Regions from separate parts of the Paenibacillus sp. ISL-20 genome, predicted to be linked through region 3. Evidence: riboswitches for the same ligand, from Rfam matches in the RefSeq annotation. Region 3 holds a riboswitch; each other region holds the start of a gene.
What was found. A riboswitch is a leader RNA that binds a small molecule or an ion and turns the genes downstream of it on or off. The one in region 3 is predicted to bind ZMP and ZTP.

Region 1: another riboswitch for ZMP and ZTP. It lies ahead of purT (phosphoribosylglycinamide formyltransferase 2); the one in region 3 lies ahead of J7E85_RS01965 (bifunctional 5,10-methylenetetrahydrofolate dehydrogenase/5,10-methenyltetrahydrofolate cyclohydrolase).
Region 2: another riboswitch for ZMP and ZTP. It lies ahead of rpiB (ribose 5-phosphate isomerase B); the one in region 3 lies ahead of J7E85_RS01965 (bifunctional 5,10-methylenetetrahydrofolate dehydrogenase/5,10-methenyltetrahydrofolate cyclohydrolase).

What each region holds. Positions count from the first base shown of each region.
Region 1 is NZ_JAGGRD010000053.1:71,387-79,339, forward strand. Features, by position in the region: gene J7E85_RS26725 (cache domain-containing sensor histidine kinase) at 1-1,317, opposite strand, end outside; gene J7E85_RS26730 (response regulator) at 1,324-2,958, opposite strand; gene J7E85_RS26735 (MATE family efflux transporter) at 3,159-4,517, opposite strand; gene purT (phosphoribosylglycinamide formyltransferase 2) at 4,838-5,998, opposite strand; ZMP/ZTP riboswitch at 6,080-6,160, opposite strand; gene J7E85_RS26745 (LysR family transcriptional regulator) at 6,224-7,099, opposite strand; gene dapA (4-hydroxy-tetrahydrodipicolinate synthase) at 7,212-7,953, shown strand, end outside.
Region 2 is NZ_JAGGRD010000036.1:295,734-303,686, reverse strand. Features, by position in the region: gene J7E85_RS22195 (serine hydroxymethyltransferase) at 1-695, opposite strand, end outside; gene J7E85_RS22190 (TIGR01440 family protein) at 786-1,370, opposite strand; gene rpiB (ribose 5-phosphate isomerase B) at 1,453-1,917, opposite strand; ZMP/ZTP riboswitch at 2,032-2,113, opposite strand; gene J7E85_RS22180 (low molecular weight protein arginine phosphatase) at 2,204-2,791, opposite strand; gene J7E85_RS22175 (manganese efflux pump MntP) at 2,846-3,409, opposite strand; gene J7E85_RS22170 (L-threonylcarbamoyladenylate synthase) at 3,491-4,657, opposite strand; gene spoIIR (stage II sporulation protein R) at 5,039-5,734, opposite strand; gene J7E85_RS22160 (FtsW/RodA/SpoVE family cell cycle protein) at 5,983-7,161, opposite strand; gene J7E85_RS22155 (FtsW/RodA/SpoVE family cell cycle protein) at 7,480-7,953, opposite strand, start outside.
Region 3 is NZ_JAGGRD010000001.1:352,262-360,214, forward strand. Features, by position in the region: gene J7E85_RS01945 (recombinase family protein) at 1-31, shown strand, start outside; partial or broken gene J7E85_RS01950 (CobW family GTP-binding protein) at 55-951, shown strand; gene J7E85_RS01955 (hypothetical protein) at 993-1,388, shown strand; gene J7E85_RS01960 (YolD-like family protein) at 1,428-1,679, shown strand; ZMP/ZTP riboswitch at 1,788-1,867, shown strand; gene J7E85_RS01965 (bifunctional 5,10-methylenetetrahydrofolate dehydrogenase/5,10-methenyltetrahydrofolate cyclohydrolase) at 1,933-2,781, shown strand; gene J7E85_RS01970 (LacI family DNA-binding transcriptional regulator) at 3,097-4,089, shown strand; gene J7E85_RS01975 (glycoside hydrolase family 32 protein) at 4,270-5,775, shown strand; gene J7E85_RS01980 (sucrose-specific PTS transporter subunit IIBC) at 5,772-7,193, shown strand; gene J7E85_RS01985 (Cof-type HAD-IIB family hydrolase) at 7,368-7,953, shown strand, end outside.

The DNA.
Region 1 (7,953 bases), on a different contig from region 3:
ACTCAAGCTCAAACGAAACAGCTTCGATAAGGAAGTAATCATCGTAATGACCTCCTCCTTCTTGCTCATGCCCACCATGCGGACCACCGAATTCAAGGTGTTATATAAAAAATGTGGGTTGATTTGAGCCTGCAAAGCTTCCAGCTCGTATCTGCGCTTCGATTCCTGCTCTTTCACAATCTGCTTCATGAGCTGCCTGATCTTATCCAGCATCAGATTAAATCGGCTGGACAGCTGTACCACTTCCAACGGCCCCTGCATCGGGAGCTCCACGTTGAAATCGCCCCGTTCCACTGCCTTCATCGTTCTGCCCATCCGGCGGATGGGGCGGGTCAGCATAGCCGAGAGAATCAGGGAAACCACGATGGCTAGCACCAAAACAATCGCCACAACTTGAACCAGATAACGATTAACTTCTTCTCTTGTGGTCATGATTTCATCCAAATAGGAAACCCCAACGATTTTCCATCCGATATTAACGACCGACTTCACCGTATTCAGCCGCTTGACTCCATCCGATTCATCAATGTAACTGTCCGAAGAAGTAAGTGCCCGTTCTACGCTCTCATTCCGAAGCCCCATGTAAATTAACTGCTGCTGGGGATGATACACAATGTTTCCCGCTCCTTCATCGATGATGTACGCATACCCCCGCTTACCCAGGCTGATGCGGCTGCTCAGCTCATCGATCTTCTTGAAGTTGATATCCACCAGCAGAATAACATACGTCGGCTCTCCGTTATGAGCAACCGTAATTCCTTTGCTCATCGTGACAACCCATTTAAATGTATGGTCGTACAAATTCTGAACATGCGGCAGCGAGAAGCTCAGATGGTTGGAGACTCTCATGGCCGAGTGAAACCAGCTCTGCTCCGTCACCCGGGCGCTGGGCTTAACCGGCATGGCCGGGTGGTTCCTCAGCATATCGCCCTGTTCATTAAATAAAGCGATGGAGACGATGTCATCCCGACTTCGCATGATGGTGTTCAGCTGTTGAGTCACTTGCTCATCGTCCCATTGCCCGTCCGCGAGCATATTTTCCTCAATGGCCCGATACAGCTGTGCCATCCCGTCCACATAATCCTCGAGATTATAGCTGACCTGATCCACGATTTGCTGGGCATTCAAAAACACGCTTTGCTCCGCCGATCGCGAGAATTTATTGAACAACAGAACAGCTACCACGATCACGATCAGCAGAATAAATGCCGAGAAGGACCACATGATGATCGATTGAATGCTGTGTGCGCGAAATCGCCTGACCCACCGCTGAATGGTTGGTTTAAACGAGTCCCGCTTAGCATACGTGATTTTCACCGAGTTCTACCCCCTCGCTTGTGTCCGGTATTCCTTGGGTGAGATGCCGACCTGCTTCTTGAAGCAGAAGCTGAAATAATTCGGATCTGCAAATCCGATACGCTCCGCGATTTCGAACGCTTTAAGTTCCGATGATCGAAGAAGCTCTTTGGCCGTTTCCATCCGAAGCTGCATCAAATACTGCACGTAGGTCATTTTGACTTCTCTTTTGAACACAGCGCTAAAATAGCCTGTACTGATATGAAGCTGCACGCACAGCTTCTGCAGCGATAGCTCCGAGTCACCGTAATGCTCCCGGGTATATTGGAGTGCCTTCTCCACGATGTCTTTGTACGCATGCTGCCTGGAGCTGGCGATATGCTTGCGTATAGTCAAACAGACATCCTGAAGCCAGGCTTTAGCCTCCTGCAATCCGGAAAACTTGAAGATCTCCGCATGCAGCTGAGACCCTGCGCCGAACAACGCCTCGATCTCAATCCCGGATTCTTGAGCCGATCTCAATATAGCCGTTACAACCTCCAAAAGGTATACCTGAACGTCCTGAATGGTACAGGAGGCACCCATAAGTTCATCAAATATGTGCGAGATTGCTTCAGTTAATTCCTCTTCCGTTCCGAGTTTTAGACTGCGGATCAGCGCTTGCTCCTTTAATTCATCCAGACGAACTCCCTCCGGTCTCGGGCGCTCAACATCATCAATGAAGATGACTTTCTCGGCACCAAGAATCAACCGGTAGTCGAGCGCCAGCAGCGCATCCTGATAGGAATACTTAAGGTCGGACAGATTCCGCACCATAGAGCCCACGCCAATCGTAACCGGGAGCTTCAAATAATGAAGAATGCTTTTTAACAAGCGGTCAAGTGTCACCTGCTGCTCGCTAAACCACGCTTCGTTTTCGCTCTCGTCATTCGTAATCAACAGCACAATGCTGTCCTGATATATGAATACGCTTACAAGAAATTCGGGATCCAGAAGCTCCTTAGCAATGTTCAGCATGGCATGCAGCATTAAATCCAAGTCTCCCGAATGGCGAAGGGAAGTTGAGGACGTATGCTCCTTATCTACAGAAGCGGGATATAATGCCATAACGGCAGCCAGGTAACTCCCCCCATTCAAAGACAAACCGTAATTTCGAGTCTTCTCCTCAATGATCGAGCGGGGCAATTTCCGGGTGAGCAGAGACGCAAGAAACGATTCCCGAAGCAAAGGCAGGCTCGTGCGGTAATGCTCCTTCAACTGGCGCACATCCTCACGCTCCGTAACCTCCATATCGATCTTGTCTTTGATCTTCCCCAATAGCTCCGTGAAGCTTTCGCCAGAGAATGGCTTCAGCAAATACTCGTCCACGCTGAGCGTAATCGCTTGACGGGCATAATCAAATTCATCGTATCCGGTTAAGATCACGATTTTGCACAGCGGCTGAAACTCTCTGAGCCACGAGGCCAGCTGGAGCCCATCCTGAAACGGCATACTGATATCGGTAATGACGACATCCGGCTCCAATCGCTCCGCAAGCTCCATGGCCTCTCTCCCGTTCTCCGCCGTTCCCTCGATCGTAAATCCGCAGGCTCCCCACTGGATTTCCTGCACGAGTCCCTCCCTAACATCGGCTTCATCGTCCACTAACAGCACTTTATACAAGGCAACCTCTCCTGTTCTAATCTGTCAAATTAGTTAAAAGCATCTAATGTGATCTTACCCCGGCGCATCCAAATTTGGAATGCATCTTTTTTCAAGCTTGATGAAGCAAAAAAAAAGAACGAATGCATGGCTCTTGAACAACAGAATGATTTCTGTTCATAAAGTCATGATTCGTTCTGATTTCAATTGTGTAAAAATCCTTACGCCTGAACAGGTACGGAGACGGGTTTAGCAGGCGCGCTTAATCTTTTAATGCTCAGGTAATAGGCAATGCCGAGCGGAATGACAGCTCCGAGCCAAGCCAGCGGATTTGCCAGGCTTGCGCCGAGGAACCCGATCTGCGCGGTCAGGAAGATGGCTGCCAATACCCGCATAATCAGTTCCATAATGCCGGCTACGGTTGGGATAAAGCTCTGCCCCAGTCCCTGCAGCGTGAAGCGGTAGATGAACAACAGCGACAGCAGCAAATAGGTGCTGCCGTTCGATAAGAAGTACAGCCTGCTAAGGGACAGCAATTCTTCCTCTCCTTGACCGACAAAGAGGCTGACGGCTGCAGGACCCGCAAATATAACCAGCAAGCCCACGGCGAGGCTGAAGGATCCCGAGACCCATATGCATTGTTTAACTCCAAGCTTGATTCGGTCTATGCGATTCGCTCCGAAGTTCTGGGCAGCAAAAGTCGCCATCGTAATGCCAAAGGAACTCATGGGCTGCGTAGCAAGCATGTCAATCTTCTGAGCTGCCGTATATGCGGCTACGGCCGTTGCCCCAAGACCGTTAAGCGTAATCTGTAGAATGATGGCTCCAATCGCAATGATGGAGGCTTGGAAGCCCATCGGAAAACCGACCCACATATGCTTGCGTATAAATGTCCAATCGATGGACCAATCGGCATTCTTGAACTGCAGAAGCGGAACTTTTTTGTGAATGTATAATAAGCAGAGCAGGCAGGAGAACAGCTGCGATACCACCGTGGCAAGCCCCGCTCCGGCTACTCCCATCTTGAATACGAGAATAAATAACAGATCAAGTACGATGTTCAGAATGCTTGCGACCACCAAGAAGAGAAGCGGCGTCCGGCTGTCCCCAAGTGCTCTGAGCAGGTTAGCCAGCAAGTTGAACAGAACGGCTGCGCCAACACCCCAGTTAATAACGATTAAATACGAATAAGCATCATCCAAAATTTCTGCCGGCGTGTTCATCATGACGAGGACGGGCCTCGTAAATATGACACTCACAATGGTGAGGAAAACCGTGAATACAAGACTAATCCATATACTTGTTCCCACGCTTTTGCGGACGCCCGCGATATCCTTGGCGCCAAAGCGCTGCGCCGTTATGATGGACAAACCTGCCGTCAAGCCTTGGGCAAAGCCAATGACAAAAAACAAAATACTGCCCGTCGAGCCAACAGCCGCAAGTGCGTTTACACCAATAGTACGCCCCACGATCAGGGTATCCGCCATATTATAAAATTGTTGAAAAATATTTCCGATCAAAAGCGGGATCGTAAACATGATAATCAGCTTGATCGGACTTCCTTGCGTCATGTCTCTCATGTAGATTCTCCTATGCCGTCATAAACGTTCCTCTATATATTTATTTGATATTATAATGCTTTAAATATGCCTATAGAGCATCGCATTAAGAACATTATAATGGGTGAAGGTCGTTTGTATTCTTGTGTATCTTATCATGAAAGAACATAAATTTCTGCATATTTATCATCAAAACCAAAACAAGAACAGGTTATCAGCATTTGAACCGTTCGTAGCCGATTTTGATCCATGATCTTTCCATAACAGAAGAGGCTAACCGGTTATTCCGGTTGACCTTTTCAACATAATATAATGAGCTCTATCAATGGAATCCCGATGATTTATGCTTCTTCAACAGCAAGCTTATCCAAAGCCAGCTTCGCACGCGAGCGGGCTTCCTCCACTGTGCCGGCGGTTGACAACGCAACTGCGATCCGTCTTCCGATCTTGGTCACCGGTTTCCCAAAAATGCGCAGCTGCGTATTCGGAACAGCCAGTGCTTGCTCGGCGCCGGTAACTGTATAATTCTCCAGCTCTCTCGCCGCTTTAAGCGGACGGCTGGCTCCCGGCGTTATCAATTCGATCTCCGGGATCGGAAACCCAAGAATGGCACGGACGTGAAGCGCGAATTCAGATAAATTTTGCGTGACCAGTGTAACCAACCCGGTATCATGCGGTCGCGGAGACACCTCGCTAAAATACACTTTATCCTCAGTCAGGAACAATTCAACCCCGAACAATCCATAACCGCCAAGCTCATCGGTAATTTTCCTTGCAATATATTTAGCTTCCTCGATTTGCTCTTCCGACATATTGTGTGGCTGCCAGGATTCGATATAGTCCCCGCTCTCCTGAATATGTCCGATTGGCGCACAGAAGCTTGTTCCATTGACGGAACGAACGGTCAGAAGCGTGATCTCCGACTGGAATATAATGAATTCCTCAATGATCACTCTTCCGTTCTGCACACGGCCGCCCTCCATGGCGATGTTCCAGCAGGACTCGATATCTCCTTCGCAGCGGCATACGCTCTGGCCTTTACCTGAGGAGCTCATCAGAGGTTTAATTACACATGGAAACCCCATGTCCAGAACAGCCTGTTTAAACTCCTCATAAGTATCGGCAAATCGATAGCCCGCAGTAGGCAGCCCTAACTCCTCTGAAGCTAACCGGCGAATCCCTTCTCGGTCCATCGTAAGCTTTGCAGCTCTGGCAGTAGGAATAACCCGGTACCCCTCTTCCTCCAGCTTAACCAGTTCCGAGGTAGCCAGCGCCTCGATCTCAGGTACGATCAGGTCCGGCTTCTCCTGCTCAATGATTGCGCGCAGTTTCTCCCCATCCAGCATATCGATGACATGGCTATGATCGGCAACATGCATGGCAGGAGCGTCGGCATAACGATCGACGGCTATGGTTTCCACACCCAGTCTCTGTGCCTCAATCACGACTTCTTTTCCCAGTTCTCCCGAACCTAGCAGCAGTATTTTCTTCGTTTTTAACATCGTTGTTTTATCCCCTTTTCGTAGTTTCAGAGACTTATAGAATCAGAAAATAATAAAGAGGTAAGGGAAGTAAACTTCCCTTACCTCTGCCCAGGCGTACGGCCGTCGTCATCTATGTGCTCCCTCATGGTCCCCCATGCTGCGCCAGTCACACATAAACCTATACATTGTTGTTTAAATCATACTGAATCTTCCCGTTAATTGCAATATCACCATTAGGCGACATTAGGATTTAGACTTCAGCATATCGATTGCATCCTTCAGCGATTGAGAAAACCACTTCTTGGGGTGAATAACCAACTGAATGTCCAGTCGAATGTCGGAATGCGCAAAGGGAAGAATCGCAAGCTCACCACGTTTGATTTCCTCCTCTGCTACCATCTTCGGCAATAATGAGATGCCCGTACCGGACGTCACATATCTCTTGATTGCCTCCGGATTGCCCAATTCCAGGCCTATTCGCATTGGAACTCCGCTAGCACGCAGCACCTTTTCCAACATCATGCGGTAATTACAACTATCCTCGGGCATAATCCATTCGGCATCAGCCAGGTGTTCTAGCTCTATGACAGGTTTAACAAGAAGCGGATGATTCGGATGGGCAATCAGCAGAAGGGGCTCTTCCCGAATAGCGATCCAATTCAAGGAGGAATCCTCTGGTTTTCTATCCAAAATAAGACCGAGATCATACTCGCCCTCTCTCACCTTACTGATAATGCTATCTTCACGATCCGGTTGTATACGGATGACAAGATCTTCATGCCTTTGTTTCAGCTGGTGAATGACGGACGGAAGAAAATAAGCGGCCAGCGAGTCTATCGTTCCGATCGATAAGGTGCCTCCACCTTGCTTGGTCAGCTTTTCCTTCGACTGCTGAAACAGATCCAGCATTTGAACGGCATACTTAAACAGCTCCTCACCGGACTTCGTCAGGCGCAAGCCTCTGCCATAACGTTCAAACAGCTTGACGCCATATTCCTTCTCCAGCTTCTGAATCTGGGTGGTTACGCTGGATTGAGCATAACCCAACTCATTCGCGGCTTTCGTAAAACTCTGGCGAATCGCAACCTCCCTGAAGGTTTGCAGGTAGATAAGTTCCATCGCTCTCTCCTTATCAATAATATTGATAATAACTATCTATTATTATAGATAACTCCGATCTTAATTCCCATGTTAAAAGTATAGCCATCACTCATGAATTGGAGGAAAGGTTATGTTGAGTCAGCAAGAACTGCATGGCATTTTTGTTCCTGTGATCACTCCCTTTTTACAGGATTACGAACTGGATCTTCCTTCTTATCATCATTATTTGAAGAGTTTGTTATCCTACGATATTCAGGGATTGGTCATCAACGGAACGACCGGTGAAGCGCCGACCGTAGCTTGGGAGGAAGTCGTGCAGGTTGTGGAGGAAACGCGGGGGAGTCTGGGCGGACGGCTATTACCGCTCATCATTGGTACCGGTACGAACGATACGGTATCCAGCATAAAGCGAACGGAACTGGCAGGCCATATCGGTGCTGATGCGGTATTGGTCATCACGCCGTATTACAGTCGCCCTTCGATCGATGGCATTCTGCAGCATTTCCGAAGGGTGGCCGAGGTCGGGATCCCGGTAATTCTGTACGAAGTTCCATCGCGTACTGGAATCCGGTTACCGGTTGATGTCATAAGAAGAATCATGGAGATCCCCGGCGTGATCGGGATGAAAGACAGCACTGAGAGTACGGAGCTCATGAGAAGCTTATCCCATTACGATACGAAGCCCGTTCTATGCGGCAACGATGTCCTCTTTCATGAAATGCTGGTTCATGGAGCCTCTGGTGGAATATTGGCGTCGGCCAATGTGAATACCGAGGTTTTCATTCGGGTGTTTCAATTAGCTGCCCAAGGAGATTACTCTCGATCCGAAATGGAGTTCGAAGGCCTGCTTCCCTACATTCGTAAGCTGTTTG
Region 2 (7,953 bases), on a different contig from region 3:
GGTCCGCGAAGCGTCTTATGCGTCGTTGTCGTTACAAAATGGGCATGCGGAACCGGATTCGGATGAAGACCTGCCGCAACGAGACCGGCAATATGAGCCATATCAACCATGAACAACGCGCCAACGTCGTTCGCGATGGCAGCAAGCCGTTCAAAATCAATGATGCGAGGGTAGGCACTTGCTCCCGCCACGATCAGACGAGGGCGATGCTTGAATGCCGCTTTGCGGACTTCGTCGTAATCGATCAGGAACGTGTCTTCTTGCACGCCGTAGGCAACGAAATTGTACAGAAGGCCGGAAGCGTTAACCGGGCTTCCGTGAGTCAAATGGCCGCCGTGGGCCAGGTTCATGCCGAGCACGGTATCTCCAGGCTTCAGAGCTGCCAAATATACCGCCATGTTCGCTTGCGCACCGGAGTGCGGCTGAACGTTGGCATGTTCGGCTCCGAACAGTTCTTTGGCGCGGTCACGGGCGATATCTTCCACGATATCCACACGCTCACAGCCACCGTAATAGCGTTTGCCAGGGTAGCCTTCCGCATATTTATTCGTCAGCACCGTCCCCATTGCTTCCATAACCGCTTCGCTAACAATATTCTCAGAGGCAATCAGCTCAATGTTGCTGCGTTGACGCTTCAGCTCCAAATCCATCGCTTCCAATACAGCCGGGTCACTCTTCCGCAAATGTTCCATCATGTTCATATCCTCCCATAATCAATCGTTATTTTTTCTTGCAAAGTCAATACTACAAGTTGTCATAATTAAAAAAGCGAGTTCTCATTTGAATCAATCGCATAGTGTGGAATCATCCCTCTGCTCGAGCCGGTACACCGCGCGTTCTCCGCCAATCAGCTTCGGACGGGTATAAGCCGCGGTTACGCGCGCCTCGCCGATATAACGCTCGGTCGGTCTGAACGGAACCGCCACTCGCCGCAAATGCATGCCGATCAGCGTCTCGCCGATATCAACTCCCGCATGTGCTTCAATCGATTCCGCAAGACAAGGCTCCTTCATGCTGCGGTAAGCCGCGGAAGCCATCGACCCGCCCGCTCCTGGAATGGGAACAGCCGCTACTTCCGTCAAGCCCAGCCGCTCGAGCAGCTCGCGTTCCATGACAAGCGCACGGTTCAGATGCTCACAGCATTGATAAGCCACCGCGAAACCGAATTCCGCTTGAACCTCGGCAATGCCCTGAAGGAGCTGCTGCGCCGTTTCAAGAGCGCCGCCTGTACCGATCCGGCGTCCGACCACTTCACTGGTACTGGCGCCGATGACCAGCACTTTACCGGGTCCTAACACGGCCGCTTCGGCCAGTTCGCGGACAATCCGCGCTGTCTGTTCGTTCAAGGAAACCTTGGAGATATCCGTCATGTCACAGTCCTCCCGATGATTTTTTTCACAGAAGATGCTTCATTCCCATATCACGATAGCCGCAGCTGTATTACGCATTCAATTATCGCGACTCATTCTTCAGGTAACGCTCCTCGATGGCCTTGATCTTGTTCACGCGGCCGATATGGCGCTCGCCATGACTGAAATCCGTTGTCAGCCATGCGCTGACGATTTCGGCAGCAAGTCCGGGACCGACGACACGCTCACCCAGCGCAATCACGTTGCTGTCGTTATGCTCTCTCGTTGCTTTGGCTGAGAACACATCATGTGTCAGCGCGCAGCGAATGCCCGGCACCTTGTTGGCCGCAATGCTCATGCCAATTCCCGTACCGCAGATCAGAATGCCGCGATCCACTTCACCCGAGACTACCTTCTCGCACACAGGAAGGGCATAATCGGGATAATCCACGGAATCGGAACAGCCGCAGCCCAGATCCTCCACCTCGTGTCCAAGACCCCGAATGACTTCCACGATCTCCTCTTTCAGACGAATGCCGGCATGATCCGTACCCAATGCAATTTTCATCTATGAAAAACCCCCTCGTATGTTCGCTTTTGCGTTTTAGCTTGTTTCATTATAACCCAAATCGGGCGCAAAAGACGAAAAAAGAGCAGTCGGCGCACGTATTGTGCTCCAAATGCTCTTTGCCCAGGCGACCGGCCGTATATTCCGATGCTCCATCGTGGTTTCATCCACTTCGTCGCCAGTTACACCGGATCATTGTTTTTCAACTTCATCTTAAAGCAATACCATGTGAAAGGCAAGTGGCTTTTTAGCCCAATGGTAGGCTTCATATCGATCAAAGCAAGGCTTAGCTATGCCGATCCGCCTCCAGCTTGTCCAAGAGACGGAACAACGCCGTCCGAATCTCTGCAGCCGTCGCTTCATATTCCTCCCGCGAGCCTCCAAAAGGATCGGAGATATCGAAGCTCGGAATGCACTGGCGCAGCTCGATCAGACGCTCCCGGTCACGGTCGCTGACGTCGCGGCCTAGCGATCTGGCCAGCTCAAGCGCCGCATACAGACTATCCTGCTCCCGCAGATCATCCAGCACCTGTCGGTCATCCTCAACAAACTCTTTCAGCGTATGCATCTTGTCTGCGGCGTGCGGGAACTGCCTTATAGCATACTGCTTATGCGACTGGGTCAACGTCAGGATCAAGTCTGACCACTCCACCAGATTCGCAGTCAACGGTTTGGACACCAAGCGTTCTTGGATATCCTGGTCTCGTAGTATGGACTCCGCATGATGGGACACCGGCATTCCATCCACGGCCGAGACACCGGCGGACTTCGTTTCCAGCGGGATGCCCCGTTGTTTGGCAAGCTTGCGCAGCATACCTTCAGCCATTGGACTGCGGCAGGTATTTCCCGTGCAGACAAACAGTATATTTTTCAAGGTCCCGTTCCTCCCGTTAGTAGGTTCTTTGGGGTTATTGTAACAAATATAACGTCAAAAGATAAACATGATACCAAATATAACCAAAATGAGCCCACCCAGCATTTCACCGTACTCCCCCAGTTTATTGCTTACCTGACGGCCAAGCAGCAAACCGAGAATAGACAGCAAACCGCCCACGATCCCGAAGGAGATCACGATCAACAGTACATCATCCACAAACATCCCGAGCGAAACGCCTACGGAGAAGGAGTCGATGCTGACGCTAAGCGAAAACAGCAGCATGCCTAAAAATGCGGTAGGATGTATTCGCTGTCCTTCTCCGCCCCGCCAGGCGTTATACATCATATGCCCGCCTAACAGAAGCAGCAGTCCGCCGGCCGCAAGCCCTGTAACGTGACCCAGTAACATGCCTACATAGCGGCCGGCAAATAAGCCCAGCAGCGGCATCAACATATGAAACAACGCGATCATGAAGCTGATGCCCAGCATATGGCCTAAGCGCATACCGCTTCTCATTCCGACTCCAATTCCAAGCGAAAATGCGTCTAGCCCGAGTGCAACCGCCATCAGCAGAATCGCCGCAAGCTGTCCCGATTGGACAGACGCCTCCAGCATGCCCATTCCCCCAAGTCCCATGGTCTTGTACACCATATGCGGACAAGGGGTAAATGATGCCAAAAGCGTTCATTCAGCAGCTCAATTCACATCGATGATGTGGTGTCCCGCGGCCTTCAACAGCCGGTTCATGACGGCTGCCCCGAGGCCTTGTTCCGGGCACGCTTCGGCCAGAATGAAGGTCGCGCCTTCGTCATCGAACCGGCGCAGGCCGGCGTACAGCCGGCGGGCCGCCTCCTCCGGCGCGGCCAGGCTGCCGAGCGAGACGGCAACGTCCGCGTGGTAGTGACCGATGTGCTCGTCGAATGACAGCACGCCTGTCACCTCCTCGCGCCGGGCGGCCGCCTCAAGCTCGGCCGCGATGCGTGCCGACACCGCGTCGGCACGCGGACCCTGCACCACGCACATCGCGCCCTTCGGTGCGTAGTGCGTGTACTTCATGCCCGGCGAGCGCGGCGCCGGGCTCTCCCCCTCCCCGGCGGCGCGATGCAGCGCCGGGTCCATGCGCACGCTTGCCGCAACGGCGGCAAGCTGCTCGGCCGTGACGCCGCCCGGGCGGAGCACCGTGACGGCCCCGTCTTCGCCGACTTGCACCACCGTCGACTCGACGCCAACCCCGGCCGGGCCGCCGTCGAGCACGCCGTCGATCGCCCCGGCCAGATCCTCCAGGACATGGCTGGCCAGCGTCGGGCTTGGCCGACCGGAACGGTTCGCGCTCGGCGCGGCCAGCGGACGCCCGGCGGCGCTGATCAAAGCCAGCGCCACGTTGTGATCCGGCATCCGCACAGCAACGGTATCAAGCCCCGCCGTCACGCGAGGAGAGACAGCACCCGGCTTAACGGGCAGTACCAGCGACAGCGGCCCAGGCCAGAACATTGCCATCAGCGCCCGTTCCGTCTCATTTACATGAAGGACCAAACCGTCAAGCTGAGCTAGCTCCGAAATATGCACAATCAATGGATTGTCCGACGGCCGGCCTTTCGCGGCAAAGACGCACTCGACCGCTTCCGTATTGCCGGCGTCCGCGCCAAGCCCGTAGACCGTTTCCGTCGGAAAGGCCACCGTTCCACCAAGCTCGAGCACCTGCCCCGCTTCCTCAAGCGCCTGCTTTGCCTCCTTCTCCAAACTCAAGCTCTCCCTAGAGAGCGAGTTCGAGACGTGCCACACTTGGGTTGATTTTGCAGCAGCCTGGCGGAAGCCGTTATCCCGCTGCTGGTTAGATTCCATGCCGTTCCGCTTTTGATCCATTCCTATCCCCAAACTTTCTGTATATGAAATATATAAACTCCAATGCGAGTGTTGCCTATGCCCCAAAATAAAAAGCGCTTTTCGTTCTTCAGTCCCGTGCCGGTTCTCATTCAAACCAGTCGCGCCAAAGAGAAAGCACTCTTCTAGAGGTTGTTCAAAAAGTCCGCTTTTGATCACGAAGCGAATCAGGAGGCAGCTCGGCATCGAATCTTGAATTCAGCCGGGCCTTCCGGTGCTCACGTACCCAAAACGTACGCTCTGCTCCTCAGTCCCTAGCTTCATCCAACCTTCTCGGTGCTGAAAATCCACCTTTTTGAACACGCACTTCTACATCAAAGTTTATCATACCCGATCAGGATTGAAAATCAACTCATTCATATCCTAGAACAGGCTTACCACCCAGTTCCAAATGCCACGGAACATATCCCACAAGAAGAAGCGGACCTCCGGTTCGCTATCGCCTGCATTCTTCGGAGCTTCCTCTTGGGAAGTTTCGCCAGCCTCAGCAGAAACCGTTTGGATACCTGTGTCAACAGGCTGCGCCGCCGCATCCCCGCTGCCACCATCGATGAAACACAGCGGCGGGAACAGGACACACCACCAGTTCTGCCCTTGACCTTCTCCTAAAGAAATCCGCAGCGCATCGTAATCACCGGCTGGATACACCGTACCCCCGTATAACTTCGTCGGGAACGGCACAACGCCAAGCTCAACAGTGTAACTGTACGCAATCCCTCTTTTCTTCAACTCTTCACCCACCAATTGGCGGATTTCCGGTAGATGCTGCCGGGTTAATTCTTTGGCGTCTTCCAGGCTTTGCGGGTTCTCCAGCTGCAGGACCCAGAGCTGCATTTGTTCAACGACCGAATCACGAATCTCTCGTTTGACCAGCTGATCGGACGGGCTATCGGAATTCGCCAGAATGCGAAGTCGTATCGATTCTTCGGGGATCGGACCGCCAACAACGGAAGCATCAATCTGCTGTCCTTCCCACGCCATAATGACCATAAACATACAGGATAAGAGCACAACCATTTTCTTCACGATAATACGGAGGGTTTCACTATAATTTTTCATCTTGCCAGCCGCCTCTCTATGAACATCTCTATGATGCTATCAGTATGTCCGCCGGACAAAGATATAAACGTAGAATCTAGCAATTGATATAAAAATCATAGATTGATGCAGCACGAACCAAAAAAAAGATGCGACTCCCACGGGAATCGCATCTTCGCCAAGATTGGTTATTCAGTTCGTCTGATTGCCGTGCCCCACATTTTTTCGCTGGAGATAGGTCAATTATTGAGCTTCCCGCAAGGAAAAGGTTAGGCCTGCTTAGAAGCGGCCGGGCGATAGGCATGCGGATCCGGCATATCTTCCTCCACTTCCTGTCCATGCAGCTTCACGCTCATGGCGACCCCCAGACTGGCCATACTGATCACAAGGGAAGTTCCCCCGTAACTGATGAAGGGCAGCGTAATCCCGGTCAACGGCATTAAGCCGATAAACATGCCGATGTTCTCGAAGATCTGATATAAGAACATGGCCACGACCCCTATAATAAGAAACGGCCCCGCACGCTCTCGGGATTCCAGGGAGATCAGGATCAGCCGATGGATCAGGATAAAATATAACAGAAGCAGGACGGAAGATCCGATAAAACCGAATTCCTCGGCAATCTGCACAAATATGGAATCGGAGTACGCATAAGGCACCCTGCCCGACTGGATCGACGATCCCTGCATGTAACCCTCGCCACTCATGCCGCCCGAGGCGATGGCAAGCTTCGCATTCGTCGTATGGTAGCTTGCCTTGGCAGTTGCCTTCTCCGGATAGAGCCACGGATCAATCCGTTCCACCCAGTGCGGCTTCAAAATTTTCGATTCCAACATTTCATCATGATAATGAATATAGGCCTGAGCCCCACCGAAGGCTAGGCCTGCCACAAGCGCAAGCCCAATGAGCGCATGGGAGAACTTAACGTTCCCGATCCAGAGCAGCCCCAGCAAAATCACGACATAACTGAGCGCGTTACCCAAATCATTCTGGGCCATGACGAGCACAAAAGGCACAAATGCCAAAAGTCCAATCGGAACAACGTCCTTCCAGAAGGACAGCAGCGGTTTGTTTTTGCGCACCAATACAAAAGAAAGGAAAATAATCAGGATCAGCTTGAACAATTCGGCAGGCTGTATACTTAAACTGCCAATGTAAATCCAGCCTTGGGCGCCGTTGATATCCTTACCGATAAACATAACGAGGACCAACACGGCCAATCCGCCCAAGTAAATATATTTAGCATATTTAATCAACAACCGGTAATCCAGCAGGCTTATTCCAAAAAAAGCAATGAAGCCGACAATGTAAAAAGCAATCATGCGGAGATGAGAGCCCTCAAATTTGGTGTCAACGGTTGTGCTGTATATCGACGTAATGCTGATGCCCATCATCAAAACCAGTACAAAAACAATAACGTAATCCATCTTCTTAAATTTCTGAAGCATTCTTTACGGTCCCCCTGTGCCCGGAGCTGTTAACCCCAATCCCCGGTTTGCCAATACAGGCATATAACGATTATTCGAAAAGAAAGTTTAACGCTGCTTATCGTTGATCCAGATGATATCCGTTAAAAAAAGTCTAAGGGCGACATTACAATGGAGCGTTTCAAGGAGCAGGCTGTGCTTAGCCCCTAATGAAATATTCTAAAAGATTTCCTCCACTAATACAATTCACGGGCCCTTCTGTGGATACCCAACAAAAAATACAAAAGAGATGCTGCTTTCGATAGCATCTCTTTTGATTCTAAATCCGATAAACGTAAATCAAGCCTGTTTGGGTGGTGCGGAACGGTACGTTTGAGGATTGGGCATATCCTCCTCCACTTCCTGTCCATGCAGCTTCACACTCATGACAACCCCGAGACATGCCATGTTAATGATGAGTGATGTTCCACCATAACTGATGAAGGGCAGCGTAATCCCTGTCAAAGGCATCAACCCAATAAACATGCCGATATTCTCAAAGATTTGATACAGCAGCATGGCAACAATACCGATGATTAGAAATGGACCCGCTTTGTCCCGGCTTTCCAATGAAATCAAAATCATCCTGTGAATGAGTATAAAATATAACAACAACAGAACGGAAGAACCGATGAAGCCGTATTCCTCTGCAATTTGCACAAAAATCGAATCCGAATACGTGTAAGGTACACGCGAGGATTGTACGGAGCTTCCTTGTAAATACCCTTCTCCGCTCATACCGCCTGAAGCAATGGCCAGCTTCGCATTGTTTGT
Region 3 (7,953 bases):
GGTAGATATTGAGTATCATTTTGGGCTGTAGATTATTAATACTACAGTGATTATATTAGCGAGCCCGTGCCTGTTGCGCAGACCTTTGTTTATCCAGATGAGGTATCCGGTGTACAGCTGTCCGACCTAGCACGGCTGGATTGCATGGTGACGGTTGTAGACGCGAACCGATTCTGGAAAGACTTCTCTTCGGGCCAAAGCCTGCTCGATCGGAAGGAAGCGCTGGGCGAAGAGGATACGCGGGAAGTGGTGGATCTGTTGATCGACCAGGTTGAGACGTGTGATGTGCTGCTGTTGAACAAATGTGATCTGGTAAGCGAAGACGAATTGGCCAAGGTGGAAGGCATACTTCATAAGCTTCAGCCAAGCGCCAAAATCATACGTACTGTGAAAGGACAAGTCGCACCTGCGGAAATTCTGAATACCGGTTTATTCGATTTTGAGAAAGCCAGTCAGGCCCCCGGCTGGATTCAGGAGCTTCAGAAGGAAGAGCATGTGCCAGAAACGGATGAATACGGCATCAGCTCTTTTGTTTATCGGAGAAGAAGACCGTTTCATCCGGAGCGGCTGGCAGCATTCATGAGTTATTGGCCGGAAGAGGTCGTACGCGCGAAAGGGATCGCTTGGCTGGCAGTGCTTGAGGATGTTGCGGCAAGTCTAAGTCAAGCGGGTCCTTCGATTCAGTTCGGGCCAGCTGGATATTGGGTGGCTGCTTTAACCGAGCAGGAACAGCAGGAACTTATTCAGAGTGAGCCGGATGTGCAGCGAAAATGGGATGCCGTCTGGGGGGATCGGATGACCGAGCTCGTGATGATCGGGATTGGGATGGAACAGTCACTAATCGAGCAGGAGCTGGACGATTGTCTGTTGACCGATCAGGAAATGCAGCTGGATTGGTCGACGTTTAACAATCCGCTGCCATGGATGGCCATCGAAGAGCTATCACTGTAAGGTTATATTTTTTTGATTAAAATTAATCGTAATAATTACGAATGGATAAGGAGCCACTTGAGGGCTTTACAGGTAATCTAGAATATAATCCCCTTTGCGTAGACAGTGCTGAAGAAGAGCGCTACAGTTTACTTAAGGGGATTTTTGTCATGGAAAAGTTCATAAAGAAGAATACGAAAGAAGCAGGGGAATATGCGGAAATTCATCATTTAAAAACTCAATTGCAGGAAAAGTTATTACCCTGTTTAGAAAGCGCCCTTCAGAAGGACCGGGTTTTAAAAAATCATTTAATGATGTGGTCAATCTATTTATCTGTCCAGAACTTATACCTATCAAGTCCAGAGCACCTGCTTTGTATTTGTTGTATAATAGGAAGAATAGGAAGAAGATTCCCAATTCATGTTTCGATGATAGCTTTAACGTATTTCAGAATGTAATGCTGACGCATGAGCAACATCAATCAGGAGGACAAGGTAATGGCAAAAGCAAAGGTTCCAAAGAGACCCACTAGAGATGAGTTTGTACTGGAAGAACTCGGAAATCAGCTTACGGAAGCTTACCAGGAGGAATCGGTTATCGTGCTGACGGTCTGGGGAAGGGAAGAGGCGGTCCGCGGGCAAATCGATCAAATGGACTCCCGAACAGGGAAGGTACATATGAAACAGAATGGCGTTATTACGAAGGTTCCTTTTATGGACATTATGGAAGTGAATTATCCGAGAGACTAATCAGAATCATGTGTGCTTCCCGCAAATGAATCAAAGAGATTGTGATTTAAAGCGGTCGGCTTCATACCCGGTAGCGTGAAGTCCAAAGTCGTGGTATATTAAAAAAAGTTATCTATGTGTTACTGGCGTAGCTTGGGGTACCAAGAGGGAGCACATAGGATCATATGCCGTACGCCTGGGCAAGAGGTAAGGAGACGATCAGTCGCCTTGCCTCTTTATGTTTTTTAATACAATGGCGAAGGAGCGGATTAGCATGAGTAAGGAACCCGTAATTTTAGATGGAAAAAAGGTATCCGACGATATCAAGGCCAAGCTGGCTGTAAAGGTACAGGAGTTGAAGTTGCAGGGGGTAACGCCTTGTCTGGCAACGATTCTGGTTGGCGATGATCCTGCTTCGGCGACCTATGTGCGGATGAAGGGAAATGCTTGCGAGCGGCTTGGCATCATATCCAAGAAAGTAGTGCTGGAGACATCGACAACGACCGAGGAGCTGATTGCTGCGATTCAAGAGCTGAACGAGGATCCGAATGTCCACGGTATTCTGCTGCAGCATCCGGTACCGCATCATATCGATGAACGGGCAGCCTTTGATGCCATTGACATTAAAAAAGACGTGGATGGAGTAACCACGCTCGGTTTCTCGCAGAATGCGTTTGGTTTTGCCGATTATCCGTCTTGTACGCCTGCTGCGATTATTGCGATTATGGATTATTATGATCTGCCGATCGAAGGGAAGCATGCCGTGGTGGTCGGACGCAGTCCGATTCTGGGTAAGCCGGTATCGATGATGCTGCTTAATCGCAATGCTACCGTTACGATCTGCCACTCGAGAACGAAGAACCTTGGGGAGATTGTGTCCCAGGGAGATATCGTGGTTGCGGCCGTAGGCAAGCCTAATTTCATTCAAGGGGACTGGATCAAGCCGGGAGCCGTCGTATTGGATGCCGGCTATAATCCAGGCAATATCGGCGACTGCGATTACGATGCCTGCGCGAAGTTGGCATCCGCAATTACACCAGTACCTGCCGGTGTTGGCCCCGTTACGATTGCTACATTGCTGAAGCATACCGTCGAATCGGCTGAGCGAACCGTGCAAGGTTAACAGTAACCATGTAATAACGGGATAAGGCACGGTCCATTTGCGCGTCCCGAAAGGGGATTTGCATGGAGAATCCCCCTTTGAATCGCTTCGTTCCTCGCTAGAATCTGGAACGCAGAAAAGTATTGCCCATCAAATGCTCGGGGTGGAGTCTGCATTTCACGGATACCTGGACGTCATGGTATAGTTAGGAAAAAGCAAAATCGAAGGGGAGAGATTCATGCACAAACAACTCATTTCCAGTTGTGCTGCGGAGCAAGGAGCTGTGGAGGATAATCTGTTCGTTGCAGCGCCGCAAGCGGCTCCCGGGAGCACCGAATGAAGAACACGATTGCAGATATTGCCAAAAAAGCCGGAGTTGCCAAAAGCACCGTCTCCCGTTTCTTAAACGGAGGTTCTGTCAGTAATGCAACACGCCGTAAGATAGAGCTGGTCATTCAGGAAACCGGTTATATTCCGAATTCGTTTGCACAGAGCTTGAAAGCGAAAAAAACCAGCATGATCGGTACCATTGTGCCCCGTCTGGATTCATTCTCAGCATCACAGACCGTTGCCGGCATGGATGAAGAATTAAGAAAACACGGTTATCAGCTTCTCATTATTAATGCAAGCCAGGACTTATCCAGGGAGATTGAAGCGCTGTATGATCTCGCCAGACAAAAAATATCTGGGATTATTTTATTCGCCACTCAGGTGACGGAAACGCATCTTGCAGCGATTAAAGAGATCGGCGTCCCCGTCATCCTGCTCGGACAACAGCATAAGGATGTCCACAGCATGATATATAACGACTATGCCGCAGGTTATGACATGGGCCGATATGTGCTGTCCATGGGACACCGTCATATAGCTTATATCGGCGTGACGGAAAAAGACGTTGCTGTCGGAGTTCAGCGGAAGGAAGGGTTTCTGAAGGCGTTAAGCGAGTATGACGAGGTGGAGGCGGTTCTCTATGAGAGTGGGTTTAAGATGTCGGATGGTGTAAAGACCGCATTGTCCATTTTTGAGTTGAACCGAACGCTGCCAACTGCAATGGTCTGCGCTACCGACAACATCGCGTTAGGCGTTATGAAAGCGGCTCATATGAAGGGCATCCAGATCCCCAACGAACTCTCCGTTACCGGATTTGGCGGATACGACGTTACCGAGGTAATTCATCCCGGATTGACAACGGTTAAATATGGATATTCCCAAGCGGGCCACCTCGCCGCTCAGCATATCATAAAGCTGGTCAACGACGAGCCTGTGGATTTCCTGACGGTCATGAATTGCGATATGATTCATCGGGAAAGCGTTGACAATCTAAAATAGGTATTTTATACTGAAAAAAAAGGAACCGGTTCCAATACTGCTTTTGCTTGGTATTGGAGCTGAGTTCATTATTTTTAACCCTGATTGGAACCGGTTCCGTTAGAAATGGGTTAGGCTGATGTTCACGCATAGCATGATCAGTTTGTTTTTTGAGAAAGCCTATATACAAGGAGAAGAGACATGGACAGAGAACGGAGATACCGACGCCTGGATCAGGCCTCTCCTGAAGAGATTGCCTCCTTGAAGGAGCAAGCGAAACGAAGCGAATGGAGGCAGAGGTTTCACGTACAGCCCATCATGGGCTTGCTGAATGACCCCAACGGATTTTCTTATTATAACGGGAAATACCACTTGTTTTATCAATGGTTTCCTCTGGGCACGTTTCACGGCCTGAAATACTGGTACCATACCTCCTCCACGGACTTGGTGCACTGGCAAAACAAAGGCATCGCCATTGAGCCCGGGTACTCGCATGATGCATATGGCGCCTATTCGGGAAGCGGGATCGTGAAAGACGACAAACTGTATCTGATGTATACCGGGAATACCCGGGATGAGGAATGGAACAGGCATTCTTATCAATGCATGGCCGTGATGGACCGTGTTGGCACCATCACGAAGCTCGATAAGCCGCTGATTGACCGTGTGCCGGACGGATATACCGAGCATTTCCGGGATCCGAAGGTATGGAAAGACGAAGACCTGTTCCGGTTCGTCATCGGCGCCCAAAGGGACGATCAAACAGGAACGGCTGTCGTGTATGAATCACCGGATTTGCTGGATTGGTCATACAAAGGGGAAATCCAGACCCGTCTTGAACATTTCGGCTATATGTGGGAATGCCCCGATTATTTTGAACTGGAAGGACAGGGCGTGCTGCTGTTTTCGCCGCAGGGGCTGAGTCCGCAAGGCGACGAATTCCGGAACGTTTACCAATCTGGCTACATCGCGGGCAAGCCGCTGGATCGGGGGACGCTGGAGTTTGAACACGGCTCCTTTTACGAACTGGACAGAGGTTTTGATTTCTACGCACCACAGACCATGGTGGATGAGAAAGACCGGCGCATCATGGTAGGCTGGATGGGCTTGCCGGAGGTCGTCTATCCAACCGATTCGCATGGCTGGGCGCATTGTTTGACGCTTCCACGTACGCTCTCGTTCCGTGAGGGTAAGCTGATTCAGCTGCCTGTCCCCGAGTTGGAACTTCTTCGTGAGACGACAGCGATGGAAGCAGCGGATACGCTTTACAGCGAAGTGAAGAGTTATGCAGGGGTTGAGGGAACCGTATTCGAGATGACATGCGAGTTTCATGGGATCGAAGCGGACGTTGTTGGCATTGAATTTCGAGCTGGCGAAACGGAGCGGACCGTCATCTGGTATGACGCCGTCAGGCAAAAGGTTACGCTAGATCGCTCATCATCGGGTGCAACGATTGTGAGTGATTACGGAACGACACGAACCTGTATGCTGCATAACAAAGCAGACTCGATCAAATTCCATCTCTTTGTGGATATTTCTTCGGCAGAAGTGTTCGTCAATGATGGCCAAGAGGTGTTTACGAGTCGGATATTTCCCAAGCAGGACAGCCGTCATATTCGATTTTTCGCAAAAAACGGCAGCACTGGCTTAAAGGTCACGAAGTGGGATCTTGCCCAAGCCGTAAAAGATATAGAAGGGGATGAATGAACATGGCAGCGGATAATCGGAAAATTGCAAGGCAGGTAGTGGAAGCCATCGGTGGCAGGGAGAACATCGCTTCCTTTGCCCACTGTGCTACGAGACTCCGAATTATGGTTCACGATCAGAAGAAGATAGACCAGAAGAAGGTCGAGAATATCGATAAGGTTAAAGGAGCTTTTTTTAACTCCGGCCAATATCAAATCATTTTCGGAACAGGAACCGTTAATCAGATTTTTGAAGCGGTAGAATCGCTTGGGCTTGAGAGCACAAGCAAGGATGAGTTGAAATCCGAGGCGAAAAAATCAGGAAATCCGTTTCAGCGGGCGATTCGCACGTTCGGTGACGTCTTTGTGCCGATTATCCCGATACTAGTCGCCACAGGTTTGTTCATGGGATTACGGGGATTATTGACGCAAGAAACCGTCCTCGCCTGGTTTGGAGCGACGCCCGACGATATTTCGCCTAATTTTCTGCTTTTCACCCAGGTACTGACGGATACGGCTTTTGCTTTCTTGCCAGCATTGGTGGCATGGTCCGCATTCCGGGTGTTCGGAGGCAGCCCTGTGCTTGGTATCGTGCTGGGTTTGATGCTGGTTAACCCGGCTCTTCCCAACGCATATAGCGTGGCGAACGGTTCGGCCGAAGCGCTCATGCTCTTCGATTTCATTCCGGTTGTCGGATATCAGGGTTCGGTCCTGCCAGCCTTCTTCATCGGACTGCTGGGCGCGAAATTCGAGAGATTTTTGAGAAAGCGTATTCCTGAAGCGATTGATTTGATCGTTACGCCATTTTTAACCCTGCTCGTTATGATCATCCTTGGTCTGTTCGCAATCGGACCCGTGTTCCACTCTCTGGAAGAGGTAGTCATGAACGTGACCACCTTCTTGCTGGAGCTGCCGTTCGGCATTGCGGGTCTTGTGATCGGCTTCTTCAACCAGATTATTGTGGTCACGGGCGTGCATCATATTTTTAATTTTCTTGAAATTCAGCTTCTCGAAAAGACAGGAAGCAATCCGTTTAATGCGATCGTGACAAGCGCCATGGCAGCTCAAGGCGCAGCTTGTCTGGCTGTCGGACTCAAGACGAGAAACAAAAAACTAAAGGCATTATCGCTGCCATCCGCATTCTCGGCCATGCTGGGAATTTCGGAACCGGCGATCTTCGGGGTCAACCTCCGTTACGTCAGACCGTTCGTTATCGCCCTGATCGGCGGTGGCGTGGGCGGTTTCATGGCTTCCATCTTCCAGCTTGAGGCTACGGGTATGGCGATTACCGTTATTCCCGGTACGCTCTTATACTTGAACAGTCAGCTTCCACTTTACATTTTGTGCAACTTAACAGCGATGGCTCTAACTTTTGTGTTGACTTGGTTGTTCGGATTCAATGATAAAATGCTCGATGAGGTTCGCTCGGAAGCGAAATAATTATTTATATTTATTCGATTTTTGATATCATAAAAACCGCGCTCCGGCGCGGTTTTTATGCATGATCGGGAAGCGTCCGATCGACCTTGCAGAAATAATGGCTTGCTCTGAAATGCTTTTCATCATTTACAATATGGTTACTGGCAAGAATATACGGAAGAGGGGCGAGTTTTATTGAATAAGAAAATCATATTTTTTGATATTGACGGGACGCTGCTGGATCATGAAAAGAAGGTTCCAGCTACAACCAAGGAGTCCATTCGTGAGTTAAAGGAAGCCGGGCACATCGTCGCCATAGCGACAGGGCGCGCTCCTTATCATTTTGAAGAGCTGCGGGAAGAGCTCGGTATCAATTCTTATGTTTGTTTGAACGGTCAGTATGTGGTTCATGAAGGCAAACCGATATATGGAAATCCATTAGCACAAGACGCCTTGCAGCAGCTGACAGAGCAGGCCGTGGAGCTTGATCATCCGATCATATATGCCGGCAGTGAGGCCATGAAGATGAACGTAACTCAGCATGTTCATATCGATTCAAGCTGGGGGGAACTGAAACTCACGATCCCGGAATATGATCCCGAATATTACTTGGGCAGAGATATTTATCAGGCTATTGTATTCTGCACGGAGGAAGAGGAAGCTGCTTACGTGAACAGATTCGAAGGTCGGTTCGATTTCGTTCGATGGGGCCCTTATGGAATCGATGTGTTGCCGGCTGGCGGCTCCAAAGCCGGAGGGATCAAACAATTGATTCAGCTGC